DNA from 2 places in the Asticcacaulis sp. DW145 genome. Region 2 is predicted to be linked to the other one. Evidence: predicted binding sites of a transcription regulator. Region 2 holds the regulator's gene; the other holds the start of a gene.
The links. The regulator HrcA, encoded in region 2, represses chaperone genes, less so after heat shock. The targets are predictions, from matches to a motif close to GTTAGCANTCNNNNNNNNNGANTGCTAAC.

Region 1: the regulator HrcA is predicted to act here: its motif matches at 7,492-7,520, upstream of groES (co-chaperone GroES).

Annotation. Positions count from the first base shown of each region.
Region 1 covers NZ_AP029024.1:1,386,229-1,400,868, forward strand. The annotation lists gene AACH73_RS06330 (TldD/PmbA family protein) at 1-1,148, opposite strand, end outside; gene AACH73_RS06335 (TldD/PmbA family protein) at 1,173-2,807, opposite strand; gene AACH73_RS06340 (peptidylprolyl isomerase) at 3,021-3,698, opposite strand; gene AACH73_RS06345 (hypothetical protein) at 3,829-4,503, shown strand; gene AACH73_RS06350 (hypothetical protein) at 4,652-5,140, shown strand; gene AACH73_RS06355 (helix-turn-helix transcriptional regulator) at 5,142-5,378, shown strand; gene AACH73_RS06360 (TraB/GumN family protein) at 5,439-6,392, shown strand; gene AACH73_RS06365 (endonuclease/exonuclease/phosphatase family protein) at 6,445-7,272, shown strand; gene groES (co-chaperone GroES) at 7,550-7,840, shown strand; gene groL (chaperonin GroEL) at 7,893-9,536, shown strand; gene AACH73_RS06380 (DUF3916 domain-containing protein) at 9,670-10,218, opposite strand; gene AACH73_RS06385 (DUF559 domain-containing protein) at 10,377-10,706, opposite strand; gene AACH73_RS06390 (SRPBCC domain-containing protein) at 10,796-11,284, opposite strand; gene AACH73_RS06395 (metalloregulator ArsR/SmtB family transcription factor) at 11,271-11,627, opposite strand; gene AACH73_RS06400 (FliM/FliN family flagellar motor switch protein) at 11,720-12,001, opposite strand; gene lipB (lipoyl(octanoyl) transferase LipB) at 12,043-12,879, shown strand; gene AACH73_RS06410 (DUF805 domain-containing protein) at 12,951-13,364, opposite strand; gene AACH73_RS06415 (pilus assembly protein TadG-related protein) at 13,580-14,640, opposite strand, start outside.
Region 2 covers NZ_AP029024.1:171,598-186,237, reverse strand. The annotation lists gene AACH73_RS00870 (response regulator) at 1-556, opposite strand, end outside; gene gshB (glutathione synthase) at 1,084-2,040, opposite strand; gene rsmI (16S rRNA (cytidine(1402)-2'-O)-methyltransferase) at 2,156-3,010, opposite strand; gene AACH73_RS00855 (hypothetical protein) at 3,047-3,649, opposite strand; gene hemW (radical SAM family heme chaperone HemW) at 3,697-4,839, opposite strand; gene rdgB (RdgB/HAM1 family non-canonical purine NTP pyrophosphatase) at 4,827-5,438, opposite strand; gene AACH73_RS00840 (DUF2975 domain-containing protein) at 5,556-6,077, shown strand; gene AACH73_RS00835 (helix-turn-helix domain-containing protein) at 6,074-6,283, shown strand; gene rph (ribonuclease PH) at 6,287-7,039, opposite strand; gene AACH73_RS00825 (hypothetical protein) at 7,106-7,522, opposite strand; gene AACH73_RS00820 (hypothetical protein) at 7,526-7,846, opposite strand; gene hrcA (heat-inducible transcriptional repressor HrcA) at 7,968-9,056, shown strand; gene grpE (nucleotide exchange factor GrpE) at 9,077-9,673, shown strand; gene AACH73_RS00805 (M28 family peptidase) at 9,742-11,091, shown strand; gene AACH73_RS00800 (dienelactone hydrolase family protein) at 11,110-12,045, opposite strand; gene dnaK (molecular chaperone DnaK) at 12,348-14,246, shown strand; gene dnaJ (molecular chaperone DnaJ) at 14,448-14,640, shown strand, end outside.

The DNA.
Region 1 (14,640 bases), 1.2 Mb from region 2:
TCGATATAGAAGGTGCCGTCGCGCGTCAGACCCGTCAGCAGCACGGTTTGCGGATCGACCATGCGGATATACCAGGTGCGGGTGACCAAAATCCCTTTTTGCGTCGAACGCACGAGGTCCATGGTCGATTTCGAGCCACCTTCCATGATCAGGTTGCCGGGCGAGGCGTCGGCGGTCTTGCCCTGCTTTTGCGCCCAGTAGCGGGAATATTGCAGGCTGGCCACCTTGCCCTTTTCGATGATGGGCAGACGCTTGCGCGGCAGACCTTCGCCGTCCCACGGCAGTACGGCGGCGTCCGGGTGCGACGGGTCGGCATAGACGGTGACGCGCGGGTCATAGACCTGTTCCCCCAGCTTGTTGCCGCCGCCCTTTTTCGACAGGAAGCTGCGGCCTTCGTCGGCCGAGCGCGCGTCAAAATAGTTCATCATGAACGAGATCAGGCCCGCCGAGGCCGCCGGTTCCAGAATGACCGTATATTTGCCGGGCTCCAGCGCCTTGGCGTCGGCGGAGTCGGCGGCCTTCTTCATGGCGATCTGGATTTCTGTGTCCGGCTTGAAGTCGGCGACGTTCTGAAGGTTGCGCGCCACCCAGCCCGAACCGCGACCATCTTCGGTGCGCACCGTGCAGGTATAGTCCACCGAGGTGGCCTTCTGATACCCGAAATTACCGTTGGAATTGGCAAAGGCCGAGAAGCCCTGACCGTCCGACAGGAAGCCCGCAGCGATCAGCTTGGCCTGCTTGCACGGGGTGATCGACTTGGCGGCCACTTCGGCGCGCTGCGCCGGCGTGATGGCGGCGGTCGCTTCGCTGAAGGTGTTGGTCGGCGTGTAGGTCTGCTTGCCTACGGCCGGCATGAATTCCGGGTTTTCCGGCGCCAGTTTGGCCAGATCCTCGGCCCGGCGCACCACCCGCTCCAGAGAGGCGTCGTCAAAGGCGTTGATGGTGGCGATGCCGACGCGCTTGCCGAAGGCCACCTGAACCCCCAGCTCGGTATTGGTCACGACGCCGCTGGTCGAGACATTGTTCAGCGCAAAGCGGATATTGCCGTTGATGGCCCCCGACAGGGTGGCGGTGCATTCGTCGGCCTTCGACAGCTTGATGACCTTGTCGAGAATGGCCTTGGCTTCGGCTTCGGTAAGGATGCCCATATCTGTAATCTCCCAATCGGCCGATTAACCGAGCGAACGCGCGGTGTTAATGACGTTGATGCCGTTGAAACGGCTGGTGGAGGAACCGTGCGACACCGCCGACACCTGACCCGGCTGCCCCTTGCCATCGAAGAAGGAGCCGCCCAGACGATAGTCGCTTTCGTCGCAGACCGCTGAACAGGCGTTCCAGAATTCCGGCGTGCGGATCTGATAGGCCACGTCCTCGATCATCTGGGTGATCTTGCCGTTCTTGATCTCATAGAAGAGCTGTCCGCCGAACTGCGCATTGTAGCGCTGCTGGTCGATCGAGAAGGAGCCATCGCCCACAATGTAGATGCCGTTTTCGACGCCCTTGATCATGTCGGCGACGCTGAGCTTCTTTTTGCCCGGCTCCAGCGAGATATTGGCCATACGCTGGAACTGCACCGACGACCACGAGTCGGCGTAGCAGCAGCCGTCCGATTCCGTCTTGCCCAGAATATGGGCCTGATCGCGGATGGCCTGATAATCGACCAGCTTGCCGTCGCGGATGATGTCCCACTTCTTCGTCTTGACGCCTTCGTCGTCGTAACCGACGAAGCCCAGTGAGCCGAACTGCGTCTTGTCGGCAACGATATTGACGTTTTCCGAGCCGTACTGGAACTTCGCTTCGCGCTTGTCCAGCGTGGCGAACGAAGTGCCGGCGTAATTGGCTTCGTAGCCCAGAACGCGGTCAAGCTCGGTCGGGTGCCCCACCGATTCGTGGATGGTCAGCCACAGGTGGCTGGGGTCGAGCACCAGATCGTACTTGCCCGGCTTGACCGAAGGGGCCTTCAGCTTTTCGCGCGCGTGTTTGGCGGCGGCGATGGCGTCTTCCTTCATATCATAGCTGAGGCCATAGCCGGTGACGCCCGCCGGATCGGTGAACTTGTGTTTGGCTTCGCCATCCAGATATTCATAGCCCAGACCCATCGGTGCCGACAGGCCATCGCGCGTGCGGAACTTGCCCGATTGCTTGTCAATGGCGGTGACCGTCATCGGCACCCAGATGCGGTGCACGTCCTGATCAATGTAGGAGCCGTCGGTCGAGGCAAAATACTTCTGCTCGTTGACGAGGAACATCATCGAATTGACGTAGTCGGCCCCGGCCTTCAGCGCGGCGGTATTGACGTCGATCAGGCGGTCGGCCTTTTCCTTGATCGGCACGTCCATGCTGTTTTTCTTGATCGGCGTCTTCCACGACACCTCACCAACGCCCTTGACGGGGGCCAGCTTGACCGGAACGGTCTGGATCTTGGCATTGGCCTTGGCGATGGCGACGGCCTGTTTGGCGGCCTTCGCCACGGCGTCGGTGGTCAGGTCGTTGGTCGCCGCAAAGCCCCAGGCGCCGTCGGCGATGACGCGGATACCGGCACCCAGCGACTCGGTATTGACCACGTTCTCGACGCGGTCTTCGCGCGTGATGACGAACTGACGCAGATAGCGCCCGACGCGCACGTCGCAATAGCTGGCGCCGGAGGCCGTCGCGGCGTTCAGCCCGGCATCGGCCAGAGTCTTCTTCACCTTGACGTCGATCGTCTCCTGAAGCGCTTCGGCGGCGACGGCCCGCCCGTAAAGCGACGGCACGAGCAGGGTGCCCGCCGTCAGGCCGGTCATGGCCAGAAAGTCGCGTCTGTGCACGGCGTATCTCCTTAAAAGATGTCCGGAATGAAAGGATACTCCGGAACGCCACGCATCGCGCCCGCCCCGTTACGGCTGAGACGATCACCCCGTCAAAAAAGCGTCAAGTTGCTTTTTGTTAATAAAGGCGGATTGGAGATATTTTATACAGATTTTTAGTCTTCACCCCCTTAGCGTGGAGGAAGGCTCAAGAAACGGCGAGGACGCCGCCGCCTAATTCAGCCGCTTAGCCGAGAGCACCTTCACCGGATTTTCGAGATTCTGCCCATCCCAGCCGCCCTCGATCTTCTTTTTGGTGATCTTGCCGTTGAGGATTTTCTTCACCACGTCCATGCCCGACACCACCTTGCCGAAGGCGGCATAGCCCTGATTGTCGCCTTCCGGATCACGCCCGGCGTCCATATAGGTCATGTCGCCGACGGAGATGGTGAACTGATTGCTGGCCGTGCCCACCGCATAGCGCGCCGTGGACAGCGCACCGTCGGTGTGAGACAGGCCGGTCTGCGAGGTCGGTTCGTGCGGGATCGGCTGATAGCGATGGCCCGCCGCCTCGACCTGAATGAAGCCGCCCTTGCCCGACTTCATGGCGCGCCAGAACTGGGCGTCGGTCATCTTGCCGGAATCGACATATTGCAGAAAGTTGGCGGTCGAAATGGGCGCGTGCTTACCATCGAGCTCCACCACAATATCGCCCTTGGTCGTCTGGATCAGTACGCGCACGCTGTCCGGTGGCACCGGCAGGTCACGATAGAGCGGCTTGGGCTTGGCAGGCACGGGCCTGGCAGCCTCGGCGTTTTCAGCCGGTTTCTGTTGGGAGGGAAAACAGCCTTGCAGGAGCGTCGCCCCCATTAGTGCCGCCATACCGATCATCCATTGCCGCCGCTGCGTCATACTGTGCTCCCTGTATGACGGTAAAACTATCGGAAAGCGGGCGGGCTTGGCAACCGGGTTCACCCTCACGATTCCGCTTTACGTTCAGGCAATCAGTGGTAACGCTTATACTAACAAAGAGGAGCGCGCCATGATCCAGGGCCCAAGGCTCGATAACCTGCTACCGCCCCTGACGGCGGAGGATGTCGCCGGGATGGATGACGAGCTGACGCGGCTGCGACGGCTGATGGAACGTGGAGAATCGGCCGGGCTGGCGGGGGGACCGATCCTGCTGTGGTGGGGCAGTGTGCTGGGGATCGGCCATCTGTGCCTGAGTCTGGCCTATGCCGGACTTCTGCCGGCCCTGCCCTATGGCCTCTTTTATTTTACCGCAGGACTGATCGGCACAGTGGTCATCGCCCTGCGCGTGCGCAAACACAGCCTGTTGTCCAACTGGCGAACCGAGGCGGTCTCAGCGGCATGGCTGTTCGCCGCCGCCGGTATCTTCGTCTATTCGATCGGCAATGTCCTCGCCAACAGCTACAATCCTGTGTCAAACATGGCCTTTCTGGCGATCGTGTTTGCCCTGATCAGCGCCGTGACCGGAGCGGCGTGCCGCCGCGACTGGATGATTGTGCCCTCGGTTGGGTGGCTGGCTATGGCGGCCCTGAGCTTTATGTTTGGCGATAATGGCGCCTTGCGGACACTGGTTTTTGCCGTGGCCTCCGTGGTGCTGATGGTCGTGCCAGGCTGGGCCCTGACCGATCTGGCGCGTCAGGCCCGGCAGGTCAAACAGGCATTGGGCCTGCGGCTCACCGGCTCTTGACTTTAATTCTGATTTAAATTTATATACCCCCGGGATTAATTTTTCGGGGGCATGTCGTTATGTCTTCATTCAGATTGCTGATCGGCCTGATGCTGTGGCTGATTACGCAGGCCGGGGCGAAGCTGCAAACCGATATGGAGAGCTTCGTATGAAGGCCCTTTTTCTTAAAATCATGATCGGCCTGCCGATGGGGATCATGGGTCTGCTGATGATCGTTCAGTCGCCGAAACTGTGGGCGCATACCGGCCATCGGCCCGACGTTTTCGGTCTGGCGCTGTTGCAGGGCGGCTTACCACTGTTGCCATATGGCTTCTTCGCGATTGCCCTGTGGTTCGCCGCCGACACGATCGCCCGTTTTCGTCCGCATACACCGCGGGAGCCGGTCCTGTGCAAAGGGCTAGGCCGCAGCGGGGCGGGGTTGATGCTTGGCGGTCTGGCTATAGGTCTGAACGCCACACCTTGGGTATGGGGCGAGGTCTATAACAATACCGGTCGGCAGCCCGGCGTCACGAATGACGTCCTGCTGACCCTGACATTTGTGGCTCTGGGCCTCATCCTGCTTGGCCTAAGCCAGCGCATCCGCGCGCTTCAGACGGCGCGCGAGGCCCTGTCGGCGGAACTGGAGCAGTACGTCTGATATGCCGGTCAATGTAACGCTTGATGTGATGCTGGCCCGGCGCAAGATGCGCGCCAAGGATTTGGCCGCACAGGTCGGCATCTCGGAAACCCAGATGTCGCTTCTGCGCACCGGAAAGGTGAAGGGGATGCGTTTCGATACCCTGTCGAAAATCTGCTTTTTGCTGGACTGTCAGCCCGCCGATATCATGGAATATCTTCCCGACCCAGCGGATCTGTCCCTTAAGGCCGGCGACTGAGCCCTGCCCCATTCCGGTCACGTCCGTGCGGCCTATATAGGGGTGACAAGGAGCCTCACCATGTTCAAACCCGTCCTGTTCGCTGTGCTGGTCCTGAGCGCGCCCATGGCCTTCGCACAGGAAACACTCCGCGAAGGTGCCACCGTCAGGGACGGCGAAGCGTGGGTCACCGACGTGGTGGTGACCGCGCGCCTGCCCGGTCCGGCCCTGTGGCGGGTGCGCAAGGGCGATAGTGAGGTCTATGTGCTGGGGGCCATGCCGGTGATGACCAAGCGTATTCCGTGGGATTCGAAGCGCGTCGAGCGCGTTATCGGCCTGTCGAATGTACTGCTCACCGCGCCCGAAGCCAAAGGCGGGCTGATCGGCGGCGCGCGACTGCTGATGGATCGCCGCCTGCCGCTGGGCAAAACGCTGGATGAAGTCTTGCGGCCCGATCTGTCGAAGCGCTTTTATGCGCTGGCCGACACCTACGGTCTGGACCGCCAAAAGTACAAAAAACTGTCGTCCATCTGGGCCGCAGCCACACTGCGCGAAGACGTCTATGACAAGGCGGGGATTGCCACGCGCGACCCGGAAAAGACGCTGCTTCGGTTTGCCAAGGCGCAGAAGCTGAAGACCAGACCGTCGGGCAGCTTCTCCGTGGCCAAGACTCTGGGGCGCATCGACGATTTCAGCGCGCAACAGGAGGCGTATTGCGTCGCCGCCACGCTGGATGAGATCGACTTTGCGGTCAAAAACGCCCTCGCCGCCACCAAGGCCTGGGCCATTGGCGACCTTAAGGCCGTGCAGCGTTTGTCACCGGATTCGGCGCTACTGGCCTGCCTCGAAGGCGCACCGTCCACCAAGGCCATGCTGGGGCAGTCGGTCGAACAGACGGTTGGAGCGATCAACAAGGCGCTGGAAACACCGGGCAAGTCGATAATGGTTCTGCCCTTGTCGGCGCTGCTCACCCCCGGCGGAGCGTTGCAGCAACTGGAACAGCAGGGCGCGACCGTAACCACACCCGCGCTTTGACGTCATATGAATGTCATTGGACCCCGCGCATCCCACGCCCTAAACTGACCCCATGAAGCTGCTACCCCTCCTCGCCGCCGCCCTGCTTATCGCCTCACCGGTTTCTGCCGAGACCCTGCGCCTGATGAGCTACAATATCCGCTACGCCAATCCGCAGGACGTGCCGCCCTGGCCGGAGCGCGGCCCGCGCATGGCGGCGCAGATCGCCTTTGTTCAGCCCGACGTGCTGGGCCTACAGGAGGCCCTGCTGCCGATGGTCGATGACCTGTCGCAAGCCCTTCAAGACTATGACCATTACGGGGTCGGTCGCGATGACGGCGCCAAGGCCGGCGAAAGCACAACCGTTTTCTGGCACCGCAGCCGCTTTGAAAAAGTCTCAGCCGTGACGCAGTGGTGCGGTCAGACGCCCGATACGCCATCGAAGGACGCCGATGCCGCCCTGCCGCGCACCTTCACCCGTCTGATCCTCAAGGACAAACGCAGTGGTCAGGTCTTTGATGTGCGCAATGCCCATTTCGACCATGTCGGTGTCAAGGCGCGCGAAAACTGTGCGGCGCAGATTCTGAGCCTGCCGACTGTGCCGGGCGCGCATCTGATCGTGCTGGGCGACTTTAACAGCGGCCTCACCAGCGCGCCCTATAAGCGCTTCACCGCCGACACCAGCCCGCTGAAAGATACCCGCGTCGCCAGCCTGCGCCGCTTCGGCCCGACGGGCACCTTCAACGACTTTGATATCCATCAGACCGATGGCGACGCCATCGACCACATCTTTGTCGAACGCGCTCTGACTGTGACCCGTTTTGCCACCCTAACCGACAGCTTTTCGGGCAAGGTCATTTCCGACCACTTCCCCATCGTGGCCGATATCGAGCTGAAATAGGTATAGGTAACCGCAGGTGACACAGATTTCACAGATGGGCGCTTCGCGCCTGTGAGGTGGCAACCGAAGCGCTTTCGGCCTAAGTCCCTTAATCTGTGCCGTCTGTGAAATCTGTGGTTTGACCCACTCATTTCACCTCAAGCCCGGCGAAAAAATTTCACACGAATTCGCTGCGGCACTTCTTGACTCTCTCCGGTACCGACCCTAACTCAGGGGCGCGTTAGCACTCGGACATACTGAGTGCTAACATTCATCTGAATAACATCGGAGACATCATATGAGCTTTCGTCCGCTGGGCGACCGCGTTCTCGTGAAGCGCGTTGAAGAAGAAGCCAAGACCAAGGGCGGGATCATCATCCCTGATACGGCCAAGGAAAAGCCGCAAGAAGGCGAAGTCGTCGCTGTCGGGCCGGGCGCCCGCAACGAAAAGGGCGAGCAAGTCGCTCTGGACGTGAAGGTCGGCGACCGCGTTCTGTTTGGCAAGTGGGGCGGCACCGAGGTCAAGCTGAACGGCGAAGACCTGCTGATCCTCAAAGAATCCGACATCCTGGGTGTGGTTGAGCGTTAATCCGCTCTGTCCCTCCCTATCCCGATAATACGCAACCAAAGGAACACCCGAAATGGCTGCTAAAGACGTACTGTTTTCCTCGGACGCGCGCGACAAGATCCTGCGCGGCGTCAATGTCCTCGCCAATGCCGTGAAGGTCACGCTTGGCCCCAAGGGCCGCAATGTCATCCTTGAAAAGTCGTTCGGCGCGCCGCGCTCGACCAAGGACGGCGTCTCGGTCGCCAAGGAAATCGAACTGGCCGATAAGTTCGAAAACCTGGGCGCGCAACTGATCCGTGAAGTTGCCTCCAAGACCAACGACAAGGCCGGTGACGGCACCACGACCGCCACGGTTCTGGCTCAGGCCATCGCCGTCGAAGGTCTGAAGTCGGTGTCTTCGGGCCGCAACCCGATGGACCTGAAGCGCGGTATCGACAAGGCCGTGGCCGTTGCCATCGCCGAAATCAAGGCTTCGTCCAAGCCCGTCACCTCGAACTCGGAAATCGCTCAGGTCGGCACCATCTCGGCCAACGGCGACACCGAAGTCGGTCAGATGATCGCTGACGCCATGGCCAAGGTCGGCAACGAAGGCGTGATCACCGTCGAAGAAGCCAAGACCGCCGAAACCGAGCTGGACGTCGTCGAAGGCATGCAATTCGACCGCGGCTACCTGTCGCCCTACTTCGTCACCAACCCGGACAAGATGGAAGCGGTCCTCGAAGACCCGTACATCCTGATCTTCGACAAGAAGATCTCGACCCTGCAACCCATCCTGCCGATCCTCGAAGCCGTGGTTCAGTCGGGCCGCCCGCTGCTGATCATCGCCGAAGACGTCGAAGGCGAGGCTCTGGCCACGCTCGTCGTCAACCGCCTGCGTGGTGGCCTGCGCGTCGCCGCCGTCAAGGCTCCGGGCTTCGGCGACCGCCGCAAGGCCATGCTGGAAGACATCGCCATCCTGACCGCCGGTCAGGTGATCTCCGAAGACATCGGCATCAAGCTTGAGACCGTGACCCTCGACATGCTGGGCCGCGCCAAGAAGGTGACGATCACCAAGGAAACCACCACCGTGGTCGATGGCGTCGGTGAAAAGGCGGAAATCGAAGGCCGCGTGGCTCAGATCAAGCAACAGATCGAAGAAACCACCTCGGACTACGACAAGGAAAAGCTGCAAGAGCGTCTGGCCAAGCTGGCCGGCGGCGTCGCGGTCATCCGCGTCGGCGGCTCGACCGAAGTCGAAGTGAAGGAAAAGAAGGACCGCGTCGATGACGCCCTGAACGCGACCCGCGCGGCCGTGGACGAAGGTATCGTTCCGGGCGGTGGTACGGCTCTGCTGAAGGCGTCGAAGAAGCTGGCCGACCTGACCGGCGACAATGACGATCAGACCGCCGGTATCGCCATCGTGCGCAAGGCTCTGCAGGCTCCGATCCGTCAGATCTCGGAAAACGCAGGCGTCGAAGGCTCGATCGTCGTCGGCAAGGTGCTGGAATCGAACGAAGCCAACTTCGGCTTCAACGCTCAGACCGAAAAGTACGTGGACCTGGTCGCCGATGGCGTCATCGACCCGGCCAAGGTTGTGCGTACCGCTCTGCAAGACGCCGCTTCGGTGTCGGGCCTCTTGATCACGACGGAAGCCGCCGTGGTCGAAGCCCCGAAGAAGGAAGCGGCCCCGGCTATGCCCGGCGGCGGCATGGGCGGCATGGGCGGTATGGACTTCTAATTTGGCTCACGTCCCGATCCTGCGGATCGGGACGTGGACAAAGGTCCATAGCGAGGAAATTTTTCTCGAAGCGGTTCTTCGAAAAATTTTCGAGTCTTATGTGGAAAGAGCGGGTCGTGAGACCCGCTCTTTTTTACATCACTTCGCTGTAAATCCAGACCTGTTGACGGTTTTCATACGGCGGATCAAAGTCATCGTCGCGCCAGTAGGTGCTGTAGCCTTGCTCCCTAAAGCCTGCTTTTATTTTCAGACCGTAAGACTTCATCAGACTGCGCGAGGTCGGTATGGGCACCCATAGATCATTCACATCCGAACGGATTGCGAAAGCCGCCCAATAATCCTGATCGAAAAACACATCGACGCTACTGCGAAACAGGTCTGGATAAGAGATTATGGCCGTTACCCGTGCATGACGGAGGTGTTCAGGTTTGCAGGATTGCATCTTTGCCGCTGCGCGCAGGATAAGCTCTATATAACGACGCTGGGTATGCAGCGAGGATCGAGGCGGATTGATCAGCCCGCTCCAAACAGGCGTTTTCCAGTTATTAAATCCCCGTCCACGCGGTGTTGCCTCCGGCCATTCATCGGCAAGCGTTTGCGACCACACCTTCGTGTTTCGCATTATTGTCTTGGTTCGACGCTGACGGCGATACAGAAAGTCGGAAATGTATCGTTTGGTCATAACCGTCTTCCACGTTCTACTATGTTGAAATACCTATCTTATACCTCCCCAGCTCTGCTGGGGAGCGGGACCGCACGAGCCGCCGAAGGCGGTGAGATGAGGTGGTGGGGGTTCTTATATCTTTGAAAAGCGCGCCGCTCGCTCCAAAGCCAGCAGCCTCACCCCATCCGCGACGCCGTCAGCATCCCGGTACAAATCAGCGGCGGCCAGGCGGCAAACCTCAAGGCCCTGCAAGTGTAACCACGCATCGCGCGCCGCGTCTTTTTCGCGCGGTCATCCAGACTGTGCAAGGTGCCGTCCACTTCCACAGCCAGCCGTGCCTTGAAGCAATAAAAATCAAGGATATACGGACCTATCGCAAACTGGCGCTTAAAGATGAGACCATCGGTGCGGTGATTCAAGTGTTCCCACAGCAACCATTCCGGAGTGGTCAGAGCCTTGCGCATCTGCCGCGCCGACGCAGTCTTGCGCTTAACGGCGTCGTTCATTCTATCCCCCTCAAGATACCCCACCACCACATCTCACCACTTCGTGGCTCGTGCGGTCCCCCTCCCCGGCATAGACGGGGATGTATGATTTACTCCGCCCCCAGTTCCGCAACCATCTCATCCAACTGATCGAACTGCTCGTCGAAGCCGCTTGTGGCCCCCGACACCATGGCCTCGTCCAGCGCCTCTTTCGACGGGTAAAGATCGCGCCAGACGACCAGAGTCTGCTCCCCGCGCCCCTCGAAGGTCACCGTGGTCACGGCCCCCTCTTCGCCGCTTTCTTCATTCGTCCAGACGATACGCTCGCCGGGGACTACCTCGATATATTTGCCGAAGAAGGCCATCGGCTCCGGCATCGACGGATGGCTGATCACCAGCCGGTAGCCGCCGCCGGTGCGCACGTCCATCTCGCAGGAATGGATGGTCATGCCGAACGATTTCGGCGTCCACCAGCGCCGGAACAACTCCGGTTCGCTCCACGCCTTGAACACCAGCCGCACTGAACCATCGACGGTTCGCCTCACCACAAATTCGCGATCGGAGATGCGCTCCATTGCAGTCTGATTAGCCTGCGTCATTATCTGCCTCCCTCTGCTTCAATTCCGCGACCACCTGATCCAGTGCCTCAAAGCGGGCGTCCCAAAGCCGGCGGTAGTTTTCGATCCAAGCGACCTCTTCCTCCATCCGCTCATGCCCTAATCGGCATGTGCGCACTCGTCCGGCCTTCTCTGTCGTGACAAAGCCGGCCTTCTCCAACAGGCTGATATGCTTCTTCATACCGGTGAGGGTCATGTGAAACCGGTCAGCTAGGTCCGTAATCGACGCGTCCGCGCGCCCCAATTGCTCCAGAACCCCGCGGCGGGTCGGGTCCGAAAGAGCGGCAAAAGAAGCATCAAGGCGCGCGCTGGAATACTGAGCCATTTGGTTCAGCATTAAGCCGAACAAACGTAAAACGCAAACGCCTTACGACTGAATCGTCTGAGGCAAACGGAAAAATGCAGAGCAGAGGGGGGTTAATTCCCCAGGGCCATAAAGTCATAGACATTGGCCGGGCGGGTCACCACGATCGAGATCTTCTCTTCAAAAATCTGGATTTCGCCGCGCGCCACCGGGTGGTTGTTGGCCAGTATCCACACCTCATCGTGCTCACGCGCGTCCAGCGGGATGACCGCGCCGCGGCCCATGCGCAGAAGCTGCTGCATCGGCAGGACGGATCGCCCCAGAAGCACTGAGATTTCCACCGGTACGGAATTGACCTGAGACGACACGCTCGACTTGATCCCTTGAATACCCATATAGGGAGGAGTCCTACCCCACCGCCGCAGAATGGCCGAACATGCTGAACGACAGGTTAAGCCCCGCCGATTCCAATGACACTCCGTCCGATTTTGTGTCGCCGGACTTTTTCCTGAAAGACCCGGAGAAGGGTCTGCCGGAATGGCGCGTCTCAGCGGGTCAGGTGTCCTATCCCGACGCGGTGGCCGCGATGGAGGCGCGCGTCGAAGCCATCCTCAAGGGCGAGGCGCGCGAGCTGATCTGGCTGATCGAACACCCGCCCCTCTATACGGCCGGCGTGTCGGCCAAACGCGAAGACCTGCTGGAGCCCGATCGTTTCGAAGTGTTCGACAGCGCGCGCGGCGGGCAGTTCACCTATCACGGCCCCGGTCAGCGGGTGATCTATGTGATGCTGGACCTTAACCGGCGCAGCAAGGACATCCGCGCCTTTATCAAGGCGCTGGAAGGCTGGATCATCGGCACCCTGTGGCAGTTCAATGTCGAAGGTCATATCCGCGACGGGCGCGTCGGCGTGTGGGTCGAACGCCGCGACAAGGGCGTCACACCGGTTCCCTCTCCGGGTTCGTTAGAACCCGGCAAGGCCGACCGGCCGACCGAGCCCCTGCGAGGAGCCCCTGCGGCGCCTGAGCAGCGCTATCGGGAAGACAAGATTGCCGCCATCGGCATCAAGCTGCGCCGCTGGGTCAGCTTCCACGGCGTCAGCCTGAACGTCGAGCCGGACCTCAGCCATTTCAATGGCATAGTGCCGTGTGGCATCTCCGAACACGGGGTGACCAGCCTGATTGATCTGGGCCTGCCGGTGAACATGGATGAGGTGGACTACGCCCTGCGTCAGGAATTTATCGAACGCTTCGGGCCGGTGGATCTGGCCGAATAAGCGTCAAATCGTCTCGAGGGGCTCGGCAAACCGCGTGGAACGCCCGTACCTGTTCGCGCCTCTCTCGGTTTTTAGTTTTGCTCGATGGGCGATGCAAACCGCGTGGAACGCCCATACCTGTTCGCGCCCCTCTCGCCGGGCATCGCGCCCAAGTCAATAGCCGCCCACAGCAGCACCAGCGCGCCGACAAAATCGAGAAAATTATCCGGGCGTGGCCACACCATCATAAACGCAATAAGGATTACCGCCGCCCACCAGCCGGAGCGCCCCCGGTCGTGCAGGCGCTTCGACAAAACGCACGCCGCGCAGAACAACAGAGCCGGATAGACCACCCACCCGGTCAGGACGCGCGGTGCGCCGGTAATGGCCGAGTCATAGATCATGAACAACCCGACCAGCACCGCCAGCGCGATCAGAAACGGCGTCTGACGCACCCGTCCAGTGGACGAAAAGAACAGTTCGCTCCAGTCGATTTTCTGAGTCATGGGCTATCCAAAAGCAAAAGAGGCGGAAACCGTCGTTTCCTCCTCTTCGCTTAACACCGTCAACCGGTTGAGAAAAGACGCTTATCTGAGGCAGCGCCGCTTTTCTGTCACGGCTGGAGCGGGAGGATTTCAGATGGAAGAATCTTCCCGCTCTTTATTTCTGGTTTGTCGCTATATTTTTGTCGAAAACCGCTCACACTTTTCGACATATCGCTCTACTGCATCAGGCGCACAACGCTGAGCTTGCCGCCGATGACCTCAAAGGCATTAATCAGGTCATTGGCGTTCTGCGCATCGAAATAGTGTTGAGCATCCGACGCGCAGGATTTGAGGGACGCCAGCGCGGTCGCATCCGTAACCCCAAGGCCGATAACGAAAATTTCGATATTCTTGCCCTTGGCGTAGTTACAGACATTGGCCTGAGCCGTATAGGTGGGGGCAATCAGTGTAGAACTGATGGTCGGAGGACTTCCGCTCGCTGCCGATACGATCTGTCCGGAGGCATTTGTGTAGAGGGTATTTGCCCCGTCCGTCATCAGCACGATAACCTTCTTCGGTTCCTTGTTTTTGGTATCATAGGCCTGCCCTTCCTTGAATGGCGCCGGTGGCGAAAGAGTGTTGACCCCCCAGATAAGCCCGCCGGGAATGAAGGTGTCCGGCTTATAGCTACCTATGCTGTTAACCAACCCCTTGATAGCATTGGTGACCACCGTACTGTCATTGGTCAGCGGCTGTATGGCCGTAGGGCACTTTTGCGAGGTATCGAGGACTCCGGTATAGGCTGTCAAGGGATCCGGCATAAGCACCATCTTGGTTTTCGTATCGACCTGATGGCGCACACACCCATACCATTTGTAATACGTGGGTTGCGGGTTATTACAGGAAGTGTAGGGCGTTATGTTTACGGTCGTGCAAACCTGACCTGTTGTACAGGAGTAGGTGTAAGGCACACCGTCCTTGAGGCCAGTACAGGTGGTAGTTTTGCCCCCTGTACAGACCTGCTTGGTCGAAATCGTGGTACATGTCTGTGCCGCCGCCGGCACCGTGTAGTCGGCTCCTACCGATATCCACGTTTGGCTGCGATTGGCCAGTCCGACATTAACGTAGTCGGCATAGGGTACGATGGCGACCTTCACATAGTCTTTGTTTGCCGGGGTCATCACCGTGTTCACAAGATTGGTGGCCGCCGTCTTCAAGACATCCAGTCGCGTCTTGCTCCCGGACAGCAGTTGCCCCATCGAGTCCGTGTTATCGAGAACCAGCGACAGTTCCAGCG
Region 2 (14,640 bases):
CGCGCACACCAAAACGCACCGCACCGGCTTCGGTCAGGGTAACATCTATCAGCACGCCGCCGCTGACAGTGAATTTAAGCGCGTTGCCTGCCAGGTTGAACAAAATCTGGCGAAGACGTCCTTCATCGATTTCAATGGCTTCAAGCCTCGGATCGAGGCTCCAGGCGATTTCGATACCGCCGGAATGAGCGCGCGGTGACAGAAGCTCCGCCACGCTTTGCAACAGAGGCTCAAGCTCGACGGAATGGCTCTCAAGATGAATATGCCCGGCTTCGATACGGGCGTAGTCGAGGAGGTCATTGACGAGGGTCAGAAGATGTTCCCCTGACTCCCGCGCTGTCTGAAGATAGGACTGCTGTTCGGCCGTCAGTCCCGTACGGTTGAGGAGCGACAACATACCGAGGACGCCATTCAGGGGCGTTCGGATTTCATGGCTCATCAGCTTGAAGAAATCCTCGCGGGCCTTCAGCTTTATGGCCGCCTCGCGGGCTTCTGACTCTGTCATCAGACGGTTGTCAGTCTGATCAGTCGCGCGGGAGGTCTGGCGTTTGGGCATAGCGCTTCGTCGGTCTCCGTAACCTCATTTTGAAGTCGGGCGCACTTTAGCAGAAAAGTCTTAACGCCCGCTCAAGCGGCGGGCATTTTGTGCTGTCAAAAGCGCGCAAGGTTCCGCCACGACGGGGTTTCGTTATTGATCTGATCCGACGACAAGGGCGCAGACTCAGGCTCTCTCGCCTTTAAGCGTTCGGACTGGGACAGGACGGATTGGCGGCTGGCAGACATCAGGACGAGTAATCGAACGCGCCGCAAACCCCATCGCAGAAATTGCTCGAGGAAATCCCCGTACATGCCCGCCCGATAGGGTGGATTACGGCTCGCTTTGCAGGGCGCTACCACGGCCAGAAACTAATACCCGCCGATCAGAAGACTACAAAGCGCTCTCCTTACACGAATCTTATCCACACCCCACGGAAGGAATGCGGACATATGAGGAACAAACATAAAACAAAACGGCACAGATTCATATAACTGCAATATCTGGCTTTCCGTTTCGAAAAAACGCAGGATATTTTCTTTTATATTCTATGCCTTGGCTGTGGACAGCTTAAGTTCTACCGCGTTCCACAAGGCGTCGCCCGCATCAATGCCGTCGAACGCCTTAAGTTGCACAGCCCCCGTCGGGGACGTCACATTGATCTCCGTCAAGTAGTCGCCAATGACGTCTAACCCTACGAACATAAGGCCGCGCTCGCGCAGGCTTGGTCCTACCGCCGCGCAAATTTCAAGATCCCGCTCCGTCAGGCCGGTTGGTGCAGCCGTTCCACCCACGCGCAGATTGGAGCGCACAGCATCTTTTTGCGGGACCCGGTTTATTGCACCGACTACATCGCCATCGACGAGAATAATGCGCTTATCGCCAGCCGAAACGGCGGGGATAAACTTTTGCAAAACCAGAGGCTCCCGACCAATCGCGGCATGCAGTTCGATCAGAGCGTCAAGGTTTCGGTCTTCCGCCTTCAGCTTTATGATGCCGCCGCCCGCCGCTCCATGCAGAGGTTTGAGTATCACATCGCCGTGGCGATGATGAAAATCGCGCAACGCCTCAGGGTCAGCGCTGATTAGGGTCGGTGGCTGTAGCCCTTTGAAATGCTGGGCGAACAGCTTTTCAGGGCAATCGCGTACGCTGCGCGGATCATTGACGACCAAGGTCTTAGGGTGGATCATCTCCAAAAGGTAGGTCGCCGTGATGTAGGCCACATCAAATGGCGGATCCTGACGCATCAGCACCACATCGACATCGCTTGCCAGGTTAAGTTTTTGGGGTGCCCCCGCTGTGACATGGTCACCCTTCACCGGCTTTAACGTGACCTTGCGGGCTCGGGCAAAAATTTCTCCATCTTCAAGCGAAAGGTGCTGAGGTTCATAAACCCAAAGCTCAAAGCCGCGGGCCTGAGCCGCCATCATCAGGAGGAAGGTCGTGTCCCCGGCGATATTGATATTTTCGATGGGGTCCATCTGGACAGCGACGCGCAGGCTCATCAGTCGATCTCTCGTTTCCTGGCCTCTATGTATAGCGCCTGACGCCGAGCACAAGGGGATGCACCGATATTCCCCTCATCCCAGCCTCGGTGCCCTCAGAATAAACAGGTTCTCGCTATCGTTTTAGATCGAGGGCCCGCTTATATATAACCTTACGGGGCAAATCGTATTTTTGCGCCAGCAAGGCCGCCGCCTCGGAAGGCGGCAAGGTTTTCAAGGCATCAATGATGGCGGCATCCAGATCGTCTTCGGAGGCAACTTCCGGCTGCCCTGGACCGACCAACACGACAATTTCGCCCTTCGGCTCGTGAAGTTCGCGACACGCAATGAGTTCGCTAAGCGTACCTCGCACACAGGTCTCATAAAGCTTGGTCAGCTCACGGCAAACCGCCGCCGGCCGGTCCCCGAGAACCGCGCACATATCTGACAGGGACTCGTGAAGACGGGGACCCGTTTCAAAGAAAATCACTGTAGATTGAAGTGTTTTGAAATCAGACAGAAAGGTCTTTCTGGCAGATGACTTGTTCGGAAGGAACCCCGCAAACATAAAGCGATCGGTTGGCAATCCCGCGAGGCAAAGGGCGGCCATCACGGCCGACGGGCCCGGAATGGGGTGGACGCGAGCCCCCGCCGCGAGCGCCATATTGACGAGTCGAAAGCCAGGGTCTGAGACGAGTGGTGTGCCCGCATCCGACACTTGCGCCACAACCTCTCCGGCGTGCAGGCGGGTCAGAATTTCAGGGATAACCTGGGGGCCTGAATGATCGTCGTAGCGTATGAGCTTCTTTTTGAGGTCATAGGCCGACAATAGCTTGCCGGTCACCCGCGTGTCCTCGCATAACACCACGTCGGCCGCGCGCAAAACGTCCAGTGCACGCAATGTGATGTCGCGCAAATTGCCGATCGGCGTCGCAATGATATAGAGCCCCCCTTCGACAGGGCGGGGCGGCGGGGCAAAGAAATCGCTCATGCCCCTATCTGGCGCATGGGCCGCCGTTTGGGAAGCTTAAATAATGCCGGCGCAGGTGCGGGCGAGCTCCTTGCGACGCGACTGGCTGAGTTCAACACCCGTCACCTTCCAGTCGAGACCGTTGCGCGACACGATCAGATAGTCGTCACCGCTGATGCGGTACTGGCGCGCAGCGAAGCTGCCGTAACGAATACGCGGATCCGGCTTCCAGTTGAGCCGGGCCGGTTGGGGTTTGAGATGTTTAAGCAGGGTGACAAAACCCTGAGCCTCGCCTGCTGTCTGGGCGCACAGATGCAAGTCGATGGTCTTCTGCGCTTCGGGCTCGGGCGTGGATTTGGAGCGGCCCCCGAACAGAGAGGCCCCTTTATCCCACATGCGTTGCAGGAAGCCTTCCTTTTCTTTCGAAGGCGAAGGTGTCGCTACCGGTATGACCTCATAGGGAGCGATGTCATTATAGAGACGATTTGTGATGGACGTGCCGTCAATCAGAGCCTGCACTCGAGCCGTCTTGCCGGCGCTGGCATAGGTCAGTGTGTCAATAGCCACGGCCTGCGCCCGATAGACATCCCAACAGACAAGTCCGCCAACAACACCAACCAGAACGGTCATTATGATCAGAATTCTGCGCCATTTGTGCATGAAAGGCCCCCTTTTCACCCCTTATCTAAGCGCCAAAACGGCAAAAATTATGACAGAAGTTCGAGAAGCAGACGGTCGAGCACCACACGTCCTTTTGGGGTGGCGCGTAAGCGGTCCGGTGTCAGGTCAAGAAAACCGTCAGCAATCAGGAGATCCCGTTTGGACAGGGGCAGTCCGCTTATGCGCTCAAGCCTCACGCCGTCGATCAGACGCAAACCCAGCATCAGCGCCTCCTCGCTGGCCTCTGCCGGTGGCAAGGGTTCAGGGCTCACGCTGTGCCCGCCCTGGCGCACGCGAGCGATATAGGTTTTGAGTTCAGGCTCAGCCACGGTCGCGTGGCGTGAATTATCAAAGGTCAGGCGACCATGGGCACCGGGGCCTACCCCGATATAGTCTATCCCCTCCCAGACGTTGATATTGTGCTGCGAACGCGCCGCCAAGCCACGCGCGTGGTTGGAGACCTCATAGGCCTCAAAGCCCAGTTCACTCAAGACCGTCTGGGTTCGCTCGTAAAAGGCCTCTCCCCTGTCGGGGTCGGGAATGCGCAACTGCCCCCGCCGCGCGGCACGCCCGAAAGCGGTGTCGGATTCAATGGTGAGCTGGTAGGGCGAAATATGTTCGACGCCCAGGCGTGCGGCCCGGCGAAGCTCCTCTTCCCAGTTTGAAAGGCCCTGATCGGGCAGGGCATAGATAAGATCCAAAGACACTCGCTCAAAGGCTGACAGTGCCGTCTCAAGTCCCGCAAGCGCTTCGCGGGCTGAATGGTTGCGCCCGAGAAAGCGCAGTGCGGCATCATCTAGCGACTGGATACCAATGGACAGGCGGTTGATACCGGCCGCCCGAAAGGCGCGGTAGCGCGCGACCTCGGCATCGGTCGGATTAGCCTCCAGCGTAATTTCAATATCTGTTTCAACCGGAAACAGGGATTTGGCCTCAGCGATCAGAGCCGCTACCCAGTCGGGCTTCATTAGCGACGGCGTTCCGCCGCCAAAAAACACTGAGGCCAGACGCCGCGGACCCAGCCATTGGGCCTGCGTCCTCAGATCGGCAACAATGGCCTCATAAAGGGATTGCTGCGTGTCCGTCTGACCGCGATCGCGCGTCACATTAAAATCGCAGTAGGGACAGATGCGCGAACAGTAGGGCCAGTGGATATAAAGAGCTACCGGGGCAGGGTTCAGAACAGCCATGCCTTCAACTGTTCAAAGGCCAGATGGCGATGGCTGAGGCTGTCCTTTAGCACTTCGTCCATCTCCGCATAGGTGACCTCATACCCATCGGGCTGAAAAATAGGGTCATAGCCAAACCCCTTGTCACCACGCGGTGCGACGACATCGCCATGTACCACGCCTTCGAAAACGACCGCATGGCCTTCGGGCCAGGCGACGGCCAGAGCCGAGGTAAACCAAGCGCGCGTGGAATAGGTTTCGGGATTGTGAACCTCGGCCTGGATCATCTTGTGCCGGATGATTTCCATGGCGCGGGGAAAATCTTTTTGCGGCCCGGCCCAGCGCGCACTGTAAATGCCCGGATCGCCGTTCAGCGCAGCGATACTTAAGCCCGAATCGTCAGCCAGAGCCGGCAGGCCTGCTGCCATGGCCGCATGGCGCGCCTTGAGGATCGCGTTTCCGACAAAGCTGTTTTCGGTCTCTTCGGGCTCCGGCAGGCCGAGGCTGCCCGCCGTGACAATCTCAAACTGGCCATTGAGCAGACTGTCGATTTCGCGCGCCTTTCCCGGATTGTGGGTGGCGGCAATCAGTTTCTGACCGGCAACAAGCGAAATCGACATGAGGATCTCCGTTTGCGCCCTGTTTAGCCTAAGCGCCGCCCAATGAAAAAGCCGTAATTTGGCGATGACGTTTTTTTGTGGCACAGATCATAACAGTTACGCCGTATAGGGTCTTTCATGCGTTTTCTGGGCCCCCGCTCGATTTCCAGCCTGCTCAAGACGGCTCTCGATGTCGTCTATTACGGCCTTTTTGCCATGATCGTGGCGGTGGGGATCGCGGCCCTGTGTCTGTTGTCGGTGCCTACACTGGCGGCAGAAGTTATGGCACGCATGAAAATGGTGGCGCAGATCAATGGAACCCAACAGGCGATATTGATGCTGGCCTTCGGCCTGTCTTTGTCCGGTTATCTGCTGATCATGCGCTGGACGCGGCAGGTGTTTCGGACACTCGCGGAGGGCGACGTCTTTCACCCGGACAATACACTACGCCTGCGCTGGATCGGCTTCGGACTGGCGGGCGTTGAACTTTATTCCTACGCCTCGCGCGCCCTTGCTGAAGCCATATTGAGGATGCCGGTGGAGCCAGTCTACGGCATGCGGGCGGTGACGGCGTGGTTTTCAGTGCTGGTCGTTTTCGTTCTGGCCGAAGTGTTTAAGGAAGGGGCGCGGCTACGGGCCGAAGCCAATCTGACTATATGAGCGTGACGATCTGCCTGAGTGAGCAACTGGCAAGGCGGCGGCTGTCACTTGTCGAATTATCCGATCGGACAGGGATTGCCGTGCGGCATCTTGAATTGCTGCGAGATCAGAAGGCCGTAGCGGTGCGATTGCGCACCTTAGAATCGCTATGCCGGGCGCTCAATTGCACGCCCGGCGAGCTCCTGGTCATCAAAGACGAGGAATAAGTCTTACTTGCCTGCCGCTGCGCGTTGCAGAGCAAATAGTTCCGCTGCGCCTTGCGTTGCCAAATCGAACAGGGTGTTAAATTCGTCGCGTGAAAAGCCGCGCTTTTCACCTGTGGCCTGAATTTCAACGATGTGCCCTGATCCGGTCAGCACAAAATTCGAGTCCGTTTCCGCGGTCGAATCTTCGTCGTAATCAAGGTCCAGAACCGGGACATTTTCATAGACGCCGCACGACACCGCCGCGACCTGATCAATAATCGGGTTGGTGGAAATTAGCTTCTGTTCCAGGAGCTTGTCGCAGGCGAGAGACAGGGCCACCCATGCCGCGGTGATGGAGGCGCAGCGCGTCCCGCCGTCGGCCTGAATCACATCGCAATCGAGGGTAATCTGACGCTCACCCAGTGCCTTGAGATCGACGACAGCGCGCAGGGACCGGCCGATCAGACGCTGAATTTCCTGTGTGCGGCCCGACTGCTTGCCAGCGGCCGCTTCACGGCGCGAGCGGGTGTGGGTTGAACGCGGTAACATGCCGTATTCCGCTGTCACCCAACCTTGCCCCTTACCCTTCAGAAAAGGCGGCACGCCCTGTTCCACCGACGCCGTGGCCAACACTTTGGTGTGTCCAGCCGTAATCAGACATGAGCCTTCCGCGTAGCGCGTCACACCCGTCTCCAGTGTCACCTTGCGCAGCTGATCCGCCTGACGGTTGGACGGACGAAAGGTCTTCAGGGCGTTCAGGGCATCGAATTGCGACATGGCGGGGACCTCCAGAGTAAGCCGCATTGCCTATCAGCCCCGACAGCGATTTCAAAGTTTTTTTGCTCAAATCCAGATATCCGGAAAAGCCATAGAGGCAATAAACATCGCCATCAGCCCATATCCCACATTAAACAGGCACAGTGCGCCGGAAATCAGACGAGCCCCGTTCGCTTTGACAATAAACCCGATCGCATAAAGAATTTGAACAGCCAAAAAGATCAGAAGAGCATCGTCCACTCCCTCCTTGACCTGCCCGCGGAACAGTCCGGCGATCGTCACCAGAAGGTGACTGGCTATGAGTGGCGGCAGTGCCCAGAGTGCACGCTTTTCATGTTTTCGTACCGCCAAAAGCACTCCCGAAAAGCCAGCAAGAACGCCCAAGGGGGCCATGATCGACCAAGGGAAGAAAACAAAAGGGTTTGCCAGCAGCGACAAAAACCAAGTTGGCAAGGAAACATTTAACCAGATGGCATTACCCAAAGCTTAGTCTCGCTTTTCATCAACCTTGCGAGACACCTTGCAGTCCTTATCAACGCAGGCATAGGTGTTTCCGTTCTCGTCGACGGGCTCTTTGCCCTTATCTTTGAGCGATTTGGTTACACGCCACGGGCCGCGTAACGGCTCGAAATCGCTGGTTCTGACCTTCTGTGAAGGCTTGTAGGTGCTGGGGATTTCTGTCGCTGGGGCATCCTTGCGGGCTTTGAATACGGGCTGTTTCGTCAAGGTCACCGCCTCTTCGGACTGCGCTGCCCCGGTCATCGCCAAAATCATTACTCCGGCCACAGTCAACACTGCCCTGCGCATCTCAACTTCTCCGTGCCTTATAAGCAAGTGAAGCCTTGTAATCGTGGCAATTTGGCGGCAAACCTTGCCGGACGTGTGAAGCCTCTTCACAAGCTGGCAAAGCCTTCTATATCCTTATCGTATGAAAACATCGCTCTCGACTTTGATGAGTGGCACGGCCTCATTGACCGAACTTGATGCCAGGGCGCGCGACGTCTTTCGTCATGTCGTCGAATCCTATCTTGAAACCGGTGAGCCAGTGGGATCGCGCACCCTGTCAAAAGGTGGAATAGCGCTGTCACCGGCCTCGATCCGTAACACCTTGTCTGATCTGGCTGAGCTTGGCCTTCTGAGCGCACCTCATGTTTCCGCCGGGCGGATGCCGACGCATCAGGGGCTTCGCCTGTTCGTAGACGGCCTTCTCGAAGTGGGCGATGTGGCGCAGGATGCCAAGCGCGAGATTGAGGGGCGACTGACGGCAAAAGGCCTGACTTTCGACAGTGCGCTTCGCGAGGCGTCTAACCTTTTATCGGGCCTGGCAGGCGGCGCGGGTGTTGTAATGACGCCATCATTTGAGTCCGGGGTACGCCATGTTGAGTTTGTCAAACTGGCACCGGATCAGGCTCTGGCGGTTCTGGTTTTTGAAGACGGACGTGTCGAAAATCGCCTGATGGCGCTTGATCTTGGGGTGACGCCTTCCGACCTGATAGAGGCCTCAAACTATCTCAGCACAAGGCTTCGCGGTCGCAGCTTAACTGAGGCCGGGCGCGACCTGCGGGCCGAACTTGAGGCCGAGCGTCAGCAACTCAATGAGGCGGCAACCGGTCTGATTTCACGCGGTCTGGCGGCCTGGGCCGGTGGCGAGAGCGACAAGAGGGCGCTGATCGTCCGCGGGCAAGCCAATCTTCTGGAAGCCTCTGCCCTTGAAGATCTGGAGCGTGTACGCGCCCTGTTTGAAGATCTGGAAGAGAAGGAAGAGCTGATCAACCTCCTCGACAACGTCCGCTCGGCGCAAGGCGTAAGAATTTTCATCGGATCGGAATCGAAACTGTTTTCTTTGTCGGGCTCCGCTGTTATTGCAGCGCCCTACATGCTGGGTGGCCAAGCCCAGAAGGTTGTCGGCGCCATCGGCGTCATCGGGCCCGCCCGGTTGAATTATGCGCGCATCATCCCACTTGTGGATTACACCGCAAAAATCCTCGGCCGCCTGCTGGAGCAGGAACGGTCCTAACCCACAGAGTCTATAGAGTAATGAGCGAAGAACATACTGAACAAGACGCCCCGTTTGCCAATGACGCTATCGACACGCTGAACGCGGCGCTGGAACAGCTTCAGGCCGAAAACGCCGCACTCAAGGAACAGGCCCTGCGCTATGCTGCCGAGGCCGAAAACGTGAAACGCCGTGCTGAGCGTGAAATGAATGATGCACGCGCCTACGCAATCCAGCGTTTTTCGCGCGACCTCTTAGGCGTAGCCGACGTGCTGCAACGCGCCCTTCAGGCCGTTCCGGCCCAGATCGAAGACCCGGCGTTCAAGAACTTCGTCTCAGGCATCGAGATGACGGAAAAAGAGCTGGCGGGGGCGTTTGAAAAGAACGGCGTCAAGAAGATCGCACCGCTCAAGGGCGACAAGTTCGACCCCAACTTCCATCAGGCTGTGATGGAACAGCCCTCCACCGAGGTCGAAGGTGGGAGCGTCCTGATGGTCATGCAGGCTGGCTATGAACTGTTTGGCCGCACCATCCGCCCGGCCATGGTCGTTACCGCTGCCAAGGCCGCCAGCGCCGCAAACGGCGCCTATAACGGGGGTGATAACGCCTCCGGCGGGACCATCAACACCCAAGCCTGACGGCTCGGCGCTTTACGAGACCAAAGAGACGGTGCATTCTGCGCACCGTCTTTTTTTGTGGGTCTACAATGTCCAAACCTCTGACGGCTCTGGCCGCCGCTTTCTGCCTCTCTGTTACCGCACTCGGCGTGCACGCCCAGACAGTACGACCCGAGCAGGTTCGCGCCCACCTTTCCTTTCTTGCTTCAGATGCTCTCCAGGGCCGAAAAAGCGCTAGTCGCGACGAAGCCATTGCGGCTGCCTATGTTGCCGCCCAATATGAGAGCTTCGGCCTTCAGTTCGCACCCACACTATCGGGGTTTGTGCAGGCAGCGGAGGTGGTGTCGCCCCAACTGGACGGGCAGGCCAGCCTCCAGCTTGGCCCTCAAAGCCTCGCGGAAGGGCGTGATTTTCGCCTTCTGTTTGCCAGCGGTCAGAGTGTAGAGGGGCCACTGACCTTCCCGGCTACGCCCGAGGCCCTGACCAAGGGTGCGGTGATTGTGCTCCCCTCTGATGGGAAGACGCCCCTGACACAATGGCTGCGCGAGGCCCGTTCTAAAGGCGTAAAGCTTGTGCTGGCCCCGGATGGCGCCGAAGCCAGCAAGTTATGGGATGGCATTGGGGGCGGCCCCGTAACCCCCACCCATCTCAGTGAAACCCCGCCGTCGCGCCCACGTCCGGACGTCGTTCTTCTCAACGCGTCTGCCTATAGATCTCTCAAATCGGGCGACAGTGCCCGGTTAAGTGTGAAGCGCTCTGATACGCAAAAAGCTTTTACCTATAATGCCATAGGCTTTCTGCCCGGCACGGATCCGAAGGCGGGCGTGGTCCTGATCACCGCACACCTCGACCACCTCGGCGTGAAGAACGGCACGATAATGCCTGGTGCGAATGATGACGCTTCCGGTGTAGCCGCGGTACTCGAACTGGCACGCGCGCTGTCGCAAGGTCCCGCGCCGCGGCGCGGGGTCTTGTTTGTCTGCTACGGCGCTGAAGAGGCTGGCCTCTTAGGTTCGGCGCATTTTGCCGCTCACCCGCCGATCCCGCTCGATCATATTGTGGCCAATCTGGAGGTTGAAATGATTGGCGCTCAAGACCCAAAACTACCGAAGGGCACCATGATGATCACGGGCTGGGAGCGTTCAAACCTGGCCGATGCCCTGAAAGCCAAAGGCGCGCTCTTAGCCAAAGACCCATATCCGGAGCAGCACTTCTATGAGCGTTCGGATAATTATTCCCTCGCTCTGCAGGGCATTGTCGCCCATACGGTCTCAGGCTGGGCCACAATACCCACCTATCACTCGGCGCAGGATACGCTTGGCAATATCGATATTCCCTATATGACCGCAGCCATCCAGTCGCTTGTTGAGCCTGTTCGCTGGCTCGTAACGGGCGACTTCGAGCCAAAATGGGCCGAAAACGGACGCCCGAAACCCTGACCCTGGCGACTGCCTTTGTCAGAGATAGGTGGAAAACCATTTGAGGAGCTGCGACCAGCCTTCCTTGGCGGCCTTTTCGTTATAAAGGGCGCGGTAGTCAGCATGAAAGCCATGCTTGGCGTCCTTATAAACCTCAATATGGCTTGCCGTCTTGCCGGACGCCTTAAGGGCCGCATTCATGCGTTCTACGCTGTCAAGAGAGATGCCGCCGTCCTGCCCGGCATAGAGACCGAGCACCGGACGGCGCAAACCTGACGCCCGATCGATCGGCCATTCGCGCTCTTCCTTGCCCAGGAAATCGGTCGCGGCCGGCCGCTCAAGGCGCCCGTACCATGCCACGCCCGCTTTGATTTCCGGGATGGACGACGCAGCCATCCACACGACAGCCCCGCCCCAGCAGAAACCCGTAATGCCAATACGCGAGGTATCGGCGAACTTCGCCTTGCCAAAGAGACGTCTTGCCTGGCCAATATCCGGGTTGGACTTCAGCCACCTAATCAAGGTTTTAAGATCGCCCATCACCTGCTCATTGGTCGCGGTTTCGACCAGCTTGCGGACTTCGGCGGTGTCTTTCAGCGCGGCCGCGTTACCATTGCGGGCAAAGGGATCAAAGGTCAATGCGACATAGCCCTGATGGGCAAGGCGTCGGCAGACATCGCGCAAATAATCGTGGAGGCCAAAGATTTCTGGGACGACGAGCACGACCGGGCGTCGCTTGGCATCTTCGGGTAAGGCAATATAGGCCGGTATGGCGTAGTCGCTGTCACTCGGCACGGTCAGGTCTTTGGCAATCAGCCCGGCGGAAGGCGTAGAGATCGGCGATTGGGCCGCCGCCGCGCCAGCCCCCAGAGCGTAGCCTGCGAAAAATAGCCCGGCAATGCCGCGGCGACTGACATGGAAGTCCCGCGGCTCACTGCCTTCAGGGCGCGTCAGAGGCAAGGCGGTATGTGACATGGCAGGTCTCCCGGACGTCTTCTTTTGCGTTCGCGGTTAACTAACTACACAATCTTCGTCCTCGGCAAAAGGTCTCACCAGAGGCGGGTAACGCCTAAAACCCTAAAAATAATGCCAGCATTGCAAGCCCCCCTCTTGCAGGCCGAAACGCGCCCCTTATATCGGTTGCAGATTTGGGGGTTCCGGAAAACCGGCGGCTCGCAAAATTGGTAAAATTCATCTCACCGGGGATGGACAAGCGGGGTGCTTATCTTCAAAAGGCCTCAAAAGCCCATTGCCTTAAACGGAGTAAATCTGGACTCATGGCTAAAATCATCGGTATCGACCTTGGTACGACCAATTCGTGCGTCGCCGTTATGGACGGCAAGAACCCGAAGGTCATCGAAAACGCCGAAGGCGTTCGCACCACGCCGTCGGTGGTCGCCATCGTGGACGACTCGGAGCGCCTGATCGGGCAGCCCGCAAAGCGTCAGGCGGTTACCAACCCCTCCAATACCTTCTTCGCCATCAAGCGTCTGATCGGCCGCACCTACAACGATCCGATGGTCCAGAAGGACAAGGGCATGGTGCCCTACGAAATCTCCAAGGGCCCCAACGGCGACGCCTGGGTTAAGGCCCACGGCAAGGACTATTCGCCGCAACAAATTTCGGCTTTCATCCTTCAAAAGCTGAAGGAAGACGCCGAAGCCTATCTGGGTGAAACCGTCACTCAGGCCGTCATCACGGTTCCGGCCTACTTTAATGACGCACAGCGTCAGGCGACCAAGGACGCCGGTAAGATTGCCGGCCTTGAAGTCCTGCGCATTATCAACGAGCCGACTGCCGCCGCTCTGGCCTATGGCCTCGACAAGAACGACGGCAAGAAGATCGCCGTCTATGACCTTGGTGGCGGTACGTTCGACGTCTCGGTTCTCGAAATCGGCGACGGCGTCTTCGAAGTGAAGTCGACCAATGGCGACACCTTCTTGGGTGGTGAAGACTTCGACATGCGCGTCGTCGATTACCTCGCCGACGAGTTCAAGAAGGAAAACGGCGTTGATCTGCGTTCCGACAAACTGGCCCTGCAACGCCTCAAGGAAGAGGCTGAAAAGGCTAAGAAGGAGCTTTCGACGGTTGCGCAGTACGACCTGAACCTGCCCTTCATCTCGATGAACGCGTCGGGCCCGCTGCACCTGAACCTTAAGCTGACCCGCGCAAAGCTGGAAAGCCTCGTTGAAGATCTTATCCAGAAGACCATCGCTCCGTGCCAGCAGGCACTGAAGGATGCGGGCCTTAAGGCGTCCGACATTGACGAAGTCGTCCTCGTCGGCGGCATGACCCGTATGCCGAAGGTGCAGGAAGCCGTGAAGGCCTTCTTCGGCCGCGAACCGCACAAGGGTGTGAACCCCGACGAAGTCGTGGCGCTCGGTGCCGCTATTCAGGCCGGCGTTCTGCAAGGCGACGTCAAGGACGTGCTGCTGCTCGACGTCACCCCGCTGACGCTCGGCATTGAGACGCTCGGTGGCGTGTTCACCCCGCTGATCGAACGCAACACCACGATCCCGACGAAGAAGTCTCAGGTCTTCTCGACTGCCGATGATAATCAGTCGGCCGTGACGATCCGCGTCTTCCAGGGCGAGCGTCCGATGGCATCCGACAACAAGTTGCTGGGTCAGTTCGACCTCGTTGGTATCCCCCCCGCACCGCGTGGGGTCCCGCAGATCGAAGTCACCTTCGACATCGACGCCAACGGCATCGTGAACGTCAATGCGAAGGACAAGGCGACCAACAAGGAGCACTCGATCCGCATTCAGGCCAATGGTGGCTTGAGCGACTCTGACATCGAGGACATGATCAAGCAGGCTGAGGCCAACAAGGCCGATGACGAAAAGCGCAAGGCGCTGATCGAAGCCCGCAACCAGGCGGACGCTCTGGTACACTCGACGGAAAAGGCCCTCAAGGACTTCGGTTCGAAGGTCTCCGCCGAAGACAAGACGGCCATCGAAACGGCTCTCGCCGATCTGAAGGCGGCCAAGGACGGTGAAGACGTCGAGGACATCAAGGCCAAGCATCAGGCGCTTCTGACGGCTTCGATGAAGCTCGGTGAAGCCATGTATGCCGCCCAGGGTGCAGGCGAAGCCGGTGAAGAGGCTCAGGCCGATGACGGCGTTGTCGATGCCGAGTTCGAAGAAGTCGATGGCGACGGCAAGAAGAGCGCTTAAGCCGACGCTTTGACAAGACAAAGGGGGGAGTCTGATTTCGGTTGGGCTCCCCTTTTTTTGAGTTTTTTATTACATCGGATATGATGCCGGTGTGAATGTTGCAGGCAACCCAGGCGGGGGCTTGGGAATGGTTTATCGCGCATTTGATTCCGAAACCCGTAAGGCCGTTTCCGGGATGCGCTTAAAGGACTGCTAAGTACAATGGCGCGTGATTACTACGAAATCCTGGGGGTGGCCCGCGATGCGGATGACGCGACCCTGAAATCGGCTTTTCGCAAGAAGGCGATGGAGCATCACCCTGACCGTAATCAGGGTGATGATCAGGCCGAGGCGCGTTTTAAGGAGGTCAACGAGGCATATTCGATTCTGTCAGACGCGAACAAGCGCGCCGCCT